3 regions of the Streptomyces sp. NBC_00690 genome follow, and region 2 is predicted to be linked to each of the others. Evidence: riboswitches for the same ligand, from Rfam matches in the RefSeq annotation. Region 2 holds a riboswitch; each other region holds the start of a gene.
What was found. A riboswitch is a leader RNA that binds a small molecule or an ion and turns the genes downstream of it on or off. The one in region 2 is predicted to bind cobalamin.
Positions count from the first base shown of each region.

Region 1: another riboswitch for cobalamin. It lies ahead of cobN (cobaltochelatase subunit CobN); the one in region 2 lies ahead of OID54_RS25615 (ribonucleoside-diphosphate reductase subunit alpha).
Region 3: another riboswitch for cobalamin. It lies ahead of metE (5-methyltetrahydropteroyltriglutamate--homocysteine S-methyltransferase); the one in region 2 lies ahead of OID54_RS25615 (ribonucleoside-diphosphate reductase subunit alpha).

Region 1 is NZ_CP109009.1:4,612,818-4,616,066, forward strand. It holds gene OID54_RS20190 (cobalamin biosynthesis protein CobG) at 1-1,278, opposite strand, end outside; cobalamin riboswitch at 1,357-1,516, shown strand; gene cobN (cobaltochelatase subunit CobN) at 1,552-3,249, shown strand, end outside.
Region 2 is NZ_CP109009.1:5,806,570-5,809,818, reverse strand. It holds cobalamin riboswitch at 883-1,009, shown strand; gene OID54_RS25615 (ribonucleoside-diphosphate reductase subunit alpha) at 1,152-3,249, shown strand, end outside.
Region 3 is NZ_CP109009.1:230,220-233,468, reverse strand. It holds gene OID54_RS01130 (hypothetical protein) at 1-363, opposite strand, end outside; cobalamin riboswitch at 954-1,178, shown strand; gene metE (5-methyltetrahydropteroyltriglutamate--homocysteine S-methyltransferase) at 1,367-3,249, shown strand, end outside.

The sequences.
Region 1 (3,249 bases), 1.2 Mb from region 2:
GGACTTGGCGCATCCGGGCATGCCGATGCAGGCGCCGACACCGTTCCAGGGGGAGTCGGCCGTGGTGATCAGCCCGGTGGCGGCCAGTTCGTCGAGGGCGCTGCCGGCCTGGTCGCCTGGCATGCCGGTGACGATCACTCCGCGCCAGGGGGTGAGGCGCAGTTCGCCGTCGGGCGTCTTCCGGGCGGTGCTGGTCAGCCGTTCCCACTGGGGGCCGGTGAGGCGGCCGAGGGGGGCGCCGATGGAGAGCGCGGCCGGGGAGGTGGCGGCGGGGGCGCTGGGGCGGATGGCCTCAGCTGGGCCGCTCGGGCCGCGCGGGATGCACAGAAGGGACGGGAGGGATGGGAGAGACGGGAAAGATACGGAGGGCGGCGTGGGCGGGACGGGCGGGGTGGGAGTCGGTCGGGGGTCCGGTGGGGTGACGATTCCGTACGGGGGCGGGGTGGCGGTCTCTCGCCGGGGGTGCCGTCGGATGCCCGTCAGGGGGATGCCCGCCTTCGCGAGCCGTGCCAGGGTCCCTTCCCGCAGTCGTGCGCCGGTGTCAGGGAGGTCCCGTACGCGCCAGACCTTGGCCTCGGGTGTGAGATCGGCCGCATCCAGGAACGTTTCAGCACAGAGCAGCGCGGCCCGTGGAGCATCGTCCGAACGGGACAGCAGCAGTACGTCATCGCTGTCCCCGATCCGCAGTCCGGCGCCACCGTCGTGGTCCCTCGCGGTCCGTCCGGATGTCCCGGCGGCCAGCAGGGTCACATCCGCGCGCAGGGCGTCCACGTCCCCGCGTCCGTCGTCCAGGGCGAACAGGAAACGCCCCGACAGGGCCGCCGCCCGAGCGCTGGCGCAGAGCAGTTCGTCCAGTGCCCTCAACCAACCCCGTACGCCGGGCCCCGAGCCGCTTCCGTCCAGTCCGTCCAGTCCGGCCAGGGGCGAGGCCACGACGTTGCGCACCCGCTCATGGGTCGCGGACGGCAACAGCCCTGCATTTCCCAGGAGCTGGGCCAACTCTCCGCCGCACTGCTCGCCGAGTCCGCGCAACTGCACATTGCCCCGGGAGGTGAGGTGCAGTTCGCCGTCGCCCAGCCGTCTGGCCGCCGTCAGCAGTGCCTCGGCCTGCGCCGGGCGCAGCACACCCCCGGGTATCCGGATCCGGGCCAGTGCGCCGTCGTCCGCCCGGTGCAGCCGCAGGGAACCGGGGCAGGCGTCACCGCGCACCCCGGAGGGGGTCGTACCGGTGGCGCCGGCTTGGGCCGGGCGGGGTGAGGTGGGCATGTCGGCGAGCATACCGACCAGCCACGACCGTCATTTGGGACGGTATGAGCCACACCAGTAAGACGGTATGAACCGCACCGAAAAGGCGACCCTTACTATTTCGGGGACGGGCCACCCGGTCCGGCAACGCAGAAGGCGACAGCGGAGGAAGCCCGGTGTGAATCCGGCGCGGTCCCGCCACTGTGAGCCGGCCGGACGAAGGCAGTCGTCGGGGCGGCGAGTCAGGAACTCCCGTCGTCCGACACTGCCCGGGGCGTGGACACCCCGAGGAAGGCCCGATGCCGTATGCCGCACGCACCGAAGACCCCTTCTACCGATGGACCGGCCAGCCCCCCGAACCCCCCGGGCGACGCACCCGACATCGTCCTGTTGTCGACGTCCGACACCGATCTGCTCAGTGCCCGAGCCGCCGGTGGACCGGTCGGCTTCCGCTATGCCAACCCTTCCCGCACCGCCCTCGACGACCTGCCCGCGCTGCTCGAAGGCGCCGGGCTGGTCGTCGTACGACTGCTGGGCGGGGTGCGTGCCTGGGAGGACGGACTCGACCGGATCCGGGCCAGCGGTCTGCCGCTGGTGGTCCTCACCGGTGAACAGGCGCCCGACGCACAGTTGATGGCCGCCTCCACCGTCCCCATCGGCATCGCCGCCGAAGCCCACGCCTATCTCGCCCACGGCGGCCCGGCCAACCTGGAGCAGTTGGCGCGATTCCTCTCCGACACCGTCCTGCTCACCGGCCACGGTTTCGACCCGCCGGCACCCGCACCCTCCTGGGGGCGGCTGGAGCGCACGTCCGCTGCCGGGGACGGCCCCACCATCGCCGTCCTCTACTACCGCGCCCACCACATGAGCGGAAACACCGCGTTCGTGGACACCCTGTGCGGTGCGATCGAGGCGGCGGGCGGCCGGGCGCTGCCGCTGTACGTGGCCTCGTTGCGGGCGCCGGAGCCCGAGTTGATCGAGGAGTTGCGGGCGGCCGAGACGATCGTGACGACCGTGCTCGCAGCCGGTGGCACCCGGCCAGCCGAGGCGTCCGCCGGCGGTGACGACGAGTCCTGGGACGCGGGTGCGCTCACCTCGCTCGACGTACCGATCCTCCAGGCCCTGTGTCTCACCGGATCGCGCGCCGACTGGGAGGAGAACGACGAGGGCGTGTCCCCGCTGGACGCGGCCAGTCAGATCGCGGTGCCCGAGTTCGACGGGCGGTTGATCACCGTGCCGTTCTCCTTCAAGGAGATCGACGCCGATGGGCTGCCGGCCTATGTCGCCGACCCGGAACGCGCCGCCAGGGTGGCGGGGATCGCCGTGCGGCACGCCAGGCTGCGCCGCATACCCGCCGCGGACAAGCGCCTTGCGCTGGTCCTGTCCGCCTATCCCACCAAGCACTCGCGCATCGGCAACGCGGTCGGGCTCGACACCCCCGCGAGTGCGGTCGCGCTGCTGCGGCGACTGCGCACCGAAGGCTACGACTTCGGCACCGAGGACGTGCCCGGGCTGGCGTCCGGCGACGGTGACGAGCTGATCCGGGCCCTGATCAACGCGGGCGGGCACGACCGGGAGTGGCTCACCGAGGAGCAGTTGGCCCGCAACCCGGTCCGCATCCCCGCGGCGGACTACCGGCGCTGGTACGCCACCCTCCCCGAGGAGCTGCGCACCGCCGTGGAGGAGCACTGGGGGCCGCCGCCCGGTGAGATGTTCGTGGACCGGTCGCGCAATCCGGAGGGCGACATCGTCCTCGCCGCCCTGCGGCACGGCAATCTGCTGGTCGTCATCCAGCCGCCGCGCGGCTTCGGCGAGAACCCGATCGCGATCTACCACGATCCCGATCTGCCGCCATCGCACCACTATCTGGCCGCCTACCGCTGGATCGCCACCTCCGACGCCGAGGGCGGCTTCGGCGCCGATGCGATGATCCACCTCGGCAAGCACGGCAATCTGGAGTGGCTGCCCGGCAAGAACGCCGGACTGTCCGCGGCCTGTGGACCC
Region 2 (3,249 bases):
GGTAAGCGACCTTGCCCGGGAGTCCCCAGCTGGTGAACGGCGTCGAACCGCCGGTCACGAGCCATCCGCTGTTGAGCGGTTTCGGGTTTGCGGTTTCGGCATTTCTCCGGTGGAACGGTACGTGGCCGACAACGGCTATCCGCCGTGGTGCCCCCCATTGCCGCCCGGCACTTCGAAACCCTCCATGCGTACGGGAATTCCCGCGATGTAGGGGAAAGCCCGGGTGCCGAAAGTCCATGTCGAAGCACTGACACCTGCGGACACGGTCCCACCAGGGCCTTTCATCGCCCTCCGGCAGCTCGGCATCCGGCTTGGTGATCGACGGACGGCTCCTCTCGTTCGTATCTCCATTCGCACTCTCCTTCATGTCGCCTTCTCATGGCGTCATGGCGTCATGGCGTCGGTTGAGCGGGGCCGTTCCACACCGCGCGGCTTTCTCCACCCCTCAGCCTTCCGCGGATCGGTCCCCATTCCGTGCGCACCCGGGCGCTTCTGGCCTGCGCCCACGCGCGGATACGCGTGGGCACGGATCGCCCATCGGATCGCGCACACCGGATTCGACGGGGTCGTACGCACCCGTCCGTGCGTCCGCTGTGCCCACTGTGCCCGCTGATTCCTGCCCCGGCACCCAAGCACGGGCACCGCCACGGAACGAGGAACCATCGCCGAGCCCGTGACCCCGATGCCGTGGGCAAGAAGCCCCGTGGCCGTCCCTGAGAACCCCGCCGACGCCCCTGCGAACCCGTCGAACGGCCGTCACCGACCCCTCGAACCCAGGCTTTCCAGGGCCACAGCCCCTACGCCGCAAGGGCCCCGGCTTCCCCCTCGCATTCCGCCACGACACAACATGTGGGGGGTACTTCCAGCATGCCCCCCCACATGTATGCTCATCTCGCTGTCGTCGCAGAGGAATCCGGTGCGAATCCGGAACTGTCCCGCAACGGTATGTCGTGGTGCGCTTTGTCGTACCTGTACGAGTCCGGCCGACTGCCGACAGCGCGCCCGGTTCAACCGATCCGGGTGCCCAGACGTCCGGGCCTCGCGGTTGGGCCGGGGGACGCCGCACAGTGCTGCCCCAAGTCGGGCATGCGCTCGGGCGGCCCTGCCCTCCCCGCCCGTCGGCCCGCGAGCCGAGCGAGGGAGAGCACCACGTGACCATCGCGCCTGCCGATCCGGTTTCAGGCACCGCCGACATCTCCGAGCAGATGCCGCAGCAGGTTCCCCCGTCGCGGAACGGCGAGGACGGACCGGGAACCGCATTGCTGCGGACCCTGACCGATCTGACCGCCGATCTGCCGGACACCGACCCCGGTCGGGTCGCCGCCGCTGCGCTGCGCGGACGGAACGCCGGATCAGACACGGCCGAACTCCGTGGACTCGCCACCGATGCCGCCGCCGGACTGATCTCCGAGGACCCGGCGTACTCCCGGCTCGCCGCCCGGCTGCTGACCCTCACCATCGCCGAAGAGGCCGAGAGCCAGGGAGCATCCTGCTTCTCCGCGTCCGTCGCCGTCGGCCACACCGAGGGTCTGATCGCCAACCGCACCGCCGCGTTCGTGACGCTCCACGCCGAACGCCTCGACGCGACCCTCGACCCCACGGCCGACGACCGCTTCGGCTACTTCGGGCTGCGCACCCTCTACAGCCGCTACCTGCTGCGGCACCCCATCACCCGTCAGGTCATCGAGACGCCCCAGCACTTCATGCTGCGCGTCGCCTGCGGCCTGGCGGAGGACGACTCCGTACGCGCCCTCGACGAGGTCACCGCGCTGTACCGGCTGATGAGCCGGCTGGACTACCTGCCGTCCTCACCCACCCTGTTCAACTCGGGCACCCGCCACCCGCAGATGTCGTCCTGCTATCTGCTGGACTCGCCCCTGGACGAGCTGGACTCGATCTACGGCCGCTACCACCAGGTCGCCCGGCTCTCCAAGCACGCGGGCGGCATCGGGCTCTCGTACTCCCGCATCCGTGCCCGCGGCTCTCTGATCCGCGGCACCAACGGGCACTCCAACGGGATCGTGCCGTTCCTGAAGACGTTGGACGCCTCCGTCGCCGCCGTCAACCAGGGCGGCCGACGCAAGGGCGCTGCCGCCGTCTATCTGGAGACCTGGCACGCGGACATCGAGGAGTTCCTGGAGCTGCGCGACAACACCGGCGAGGACGCCCGGCGCACGCATAACCTCAACCTCGCCCACTGGGTGCCGGACGAGTTCATGCGGCGGGTCGACACCGACGGTGAGTGGTCGCTGTTTTCCCCGTCCGACGTCCCCGAGCTCGTCGACCTGTGGGGCGATGACTTCGACGCCGTGTACCGGCGCGCGGAGGCCCAGGGCCTGGCCCGCAAGACCATGCCCGCCCGAGAGCTCTACGGGCGGATGATGCGTACCCTCGCGCAGACCGGCAACGGCTGGATGACCTTCAAGGACGCGGCCAACCGCACCGCCAACCAGACCGCCGAGCCGGGCCACACGGTCCACTCGTCGAACCTGTGCACGGAGATCCTTGAGGTCACCGACGACGGCGAGACCGCCGTGTGCAACCTGGGCTCGGTCAACCTCGGTGCCTTCGTCGTCGACGGCGCCGTCGACTGGGAGCGGCTGGACTCGACCGTCCGTACCGCCGTCACCTTCCTCGACCGCGTGGTGGACATCAACTTCTACCCGACCGAGCAGGCGGGCCGCTCCAACGCGCGCTGGCGCCCGGTCGGCCTCGGCGCCATGGGCCTCCAGGACGTCTTCTTCCAGCTGAAGCTGCCGTTCGACTCGCCCGCCGCCCGGGCCCTCTCCACCCAGATCTCCGAGCGGATCATGCTCGCCGCCTATGAGGCGTCCTGCGCACTCGCCGAGCGCCACGGCACCTTCCCCGCCTGGGAGAAGACCCGTACGGCCCGCGGTGTGCTGCACCCGGACCACTACGGCGTCGAACTGCACTGGCCCGAGCGCTGGGCCGCCCTGCGGGAGCGGATCGCGACGACGGGCATGCGCAACTCGCTGCTGCTCGCCATCGCCCCGACCGCGACCATCGCTTCCATCGCCGGTGTGTACGAGTGCATCGAGCCCCAGGTCTCCAACCTCTTCAAGCGCGAGACGCTCTCCGGTGAGTTCCTCCAGGTCAACAACTACCTGGTGGAGGAGCTGAAGCGGCTCGGTGTCTGGGACGCGACCACGAGGGAGGCGCTGCGCGAGTCCAACGGCTCGGTGCAGGGCTTCACCTGGGTGCCGGCCGAGGTGCGCGAGTTGTACCGCA
Region 3 (3,249 bases), 5.6 Mb from region 2:
GTGGGCAGTGATTTCCGGATTGAACTGCGCTTTGAGCGCTGCGTCGATCTGGGGCCAGGTGGTCAAACCGCCTCCGGAGGATGCCACTTGGTCGGCACTCGCCCGCAGGTCGAATGCCGCATACATCGCGGCGATCTTCAGCAGGCTGCCCGAGTAGTGCTCCTCCTGCTCTCGGAGGGCCGCCCAGGGATGATCGAGTGTGCCCTGGAATCCTGTGAGCGCAACAACGATCAGGGCCATATTGTTGACGTTGGGAGCCCCCGCGAGTGACAGCGTCTGTCGAGTGGCATTCAGGACGGACTGCATCGCCGGTTGGGCGGTCGATGCCAGCGGGTTCGCGTAGGCGCCGGTGAACAGAGACATATGAGTCCTCCCGTCTCGAACGAAGACGGGGCGCAAGGGAAGATCGTGCAGACGATGGAGACGCGATCGTTCCCACCACCATTGACTGGACAGGGAAGCCTCGCGGTGAGGGAGTTCAGTTCACTCGCGATGGAATCATCGCAACCTCCTGCGCCCATTTTCCCATAGGCGATGGTGATTCGCCTCTCGGACCTGGAGCCTGCGTCAATCGTTCCGGCCGCCACGCCAGGGGAAATCGGCGAGAGTTGATGAATCTGGGACAAGAAATCAGCTTGCCCAGCGCCCTCAGGATGTCGTCCAACAGTTCCGCCCCGCGCTGTCGAAGCGGGCGATCGATCTCGTCGCCGGCCTCCTCGCGATTCCAGGGCCAAGCGGTGGACTCGGTGAAGAGTTCATCCGACGGGACCCCTTCGGTTGGTCCATCCGGTCGACTTGTTGCTCGGGTGGCGGTGGCCATCGCGGGAAACCGCGGGGGAAGCGAGCTGGCGCACGGCTCCGGGCAGGTCGGGCCGTTTCCACCCTGCTCCATCCGTGTCTCATATCACCGTCCGGAATGTGGGCGCTACTGTCCGACGCCGACTGATCCCTCTAAGGTGGCGGGTGCAGCTGGTTCGCTCTGCCCTCCAGGTAGGCGCGTCGTAAGAGGGAACCCGGTGGGAATCCGGGACTGCCCCGCAGCGGTGAGTGGGAACGACCGCCGTCATACGCACTGGATCCGGGCAACGGTTCTGGGAAGCGACGGCCAATAGGTGCCCGCCGGGAGACCGGTAGGCGTGCCCACGAGTCCGAAGACCTGCCCGCTGTCCGCGTACGACCCACTCGTACGCGGTATCCCGGTGACCTCGTGGGCGGGTTGTGGGCACCCTCAGACATAGTCTGAGGGGAGTGCGTATCAGGTGGACCACCGCGCGCAGTGCGCACCTTTGGTCCGCCGGGTCTGTCACCCCTTCGCGTTCTCATCCCGTCCCGGGATTGCAGGAGACATCTCGCGAAGGAGAGTTCTGTGACAGCGCAGTCCGCAGCCGCGGCAGCACGAGCCACCGTGTACGGCTACCCCCGCCAGGGGCCCAATCGGGAACTGAAGAAGGCCATCGAGGGCTACTGGAAGGGCCGCGTCACCGCCGACGCCCTCCAGGAAACGGCGGCTGGTCTTCGTCGGGCGAACTGGCAGCAATTGTCCGACGCCGGCGTCCACGAAGTACCGACCGGCGACTTCTCCTACTACGACCATGTGCTGGACACCAGCGTCATGGTCGGTGCGGTCCCCGCCCGCCACCGGGACGCCGTCACGGCGGACCCACTCGACGGCTACTTCGCCATGGCACGCGGCACCCAGGACGTTGCACCACTGGAAATGACCAAGTGGTTCGACACCAACTACCACTACCTGGTCCCCGAACTCGGCCCCGACACCGTCTTCACGGCCGACTCCACCAAGCAGGTGGCCGAGCTGAAGGAAGCCCAGTCACTCGGCCTCAACGCCCGGCCGGTCCTCGTCGGACCCATCACCTACCTCCTCCTGGCCAAGCCCGCGCCCGGGGTCGCCACCGACTTCGAACCGCTGACCCTGCTGGATCGGCTGTTGCCCGTCTATGCGGAGGTCCTCGCCGACCTGCGTGCGGCCGGCGCGGAATGGGTGCAACTCGACGAACCCGCCCTCGTCCAGGACCGCACCCCGGCTGACCTGAACGCCGCCGCCCGCGCCTACCGTGATCTCGGCGCACTCACCGACCGGCCCAAGCTGCTGGTCGCCTCCTACTTCGACCGCCTCGGGCAGGCGCTCTCCGTCCTCGCCAAGGCGCCCGTCGACGGCCTCGCACTCGACTTCACCGAGCGGGCCGCAGGCAACCTCGACGACCTCGCCGCCGCCGGCGGACTCCGCGGCAAGCGCCTGGTCGCCGGAGTGGTCAACGGCCGCAACATCTGGATCAACGACTACGAGAAGTCCCTCGCCACCCTCGGCACCCTCCTCGGCCTCGCGGACCACGTCGACGTGGCAGCCTCCTGCTCCCTGCTCCACGTCCCGCTGGACGCCGACGCGGAAGGTGACATCGACCCACAGATCGTCCGCTGGCTCGCCTTCGCCCGACAGAAGACCACCGAGATCGTCACCCTCGCCAAGGGACTCGCCCAGGGCACCGACGCCATCACGGCCGAACTCGCCGCCAACCGGGCCGATCTCGCCTCCCGCACCAACTCCGCCCTCACCCACAGCCCCGCCGTCCGCGCCCGTACCGCCGCCATCACCGACACCGACGGCCGCCGCTCCCAGCCCTACGCCGAACGAACCATCGCGCAGCGCGCACACCTTCAGCTGCCCCTGCTGCCGACCACCACCATCGGATCGTTCCCCCAGACCAACGAACTGCGCACCGCCCGTGCCGATCTTCGCGCCGGGCGCATCGACACCGCCGGCTACGAAGAGCGCATCAAAGACGAGATCCGTGACGTCCTCGCCTTCCAGGAGAAGGCCGGCATCGACGTCCTCGTCCACGGCGAGGCCGAACGCAACGACATGGTCCAGTACTTCGCCGAGCAGCTCACCGGCTACCTCGCCACCCAACACGGCTGGGTCCAGTCCTACGGCACCCGCTACGTCCGGCCGCCCGTCCTGGCCGGAGACATCTCCCGCCCCGCACCGATGACGGTCCGCTGGACCTCCTACGCCCAGTCCCTGACCGAACGACCCGTCAAGGGAATGCTCACCGGCCCGGTCACCATGCTCGCCTGGTCCTTCGTCCGCGACGACCAACCCCTCGGCGACACCGCCCGCCAAGTCGCCCTCGCCCTCCGCGACGAAGTCAACGACCTCGAAGCCGCAGGCACCTCCGTCATCCAGGTCGACGAACCCGCACTGCGCGAAACACTCCCGCTGCGCACCGCCGA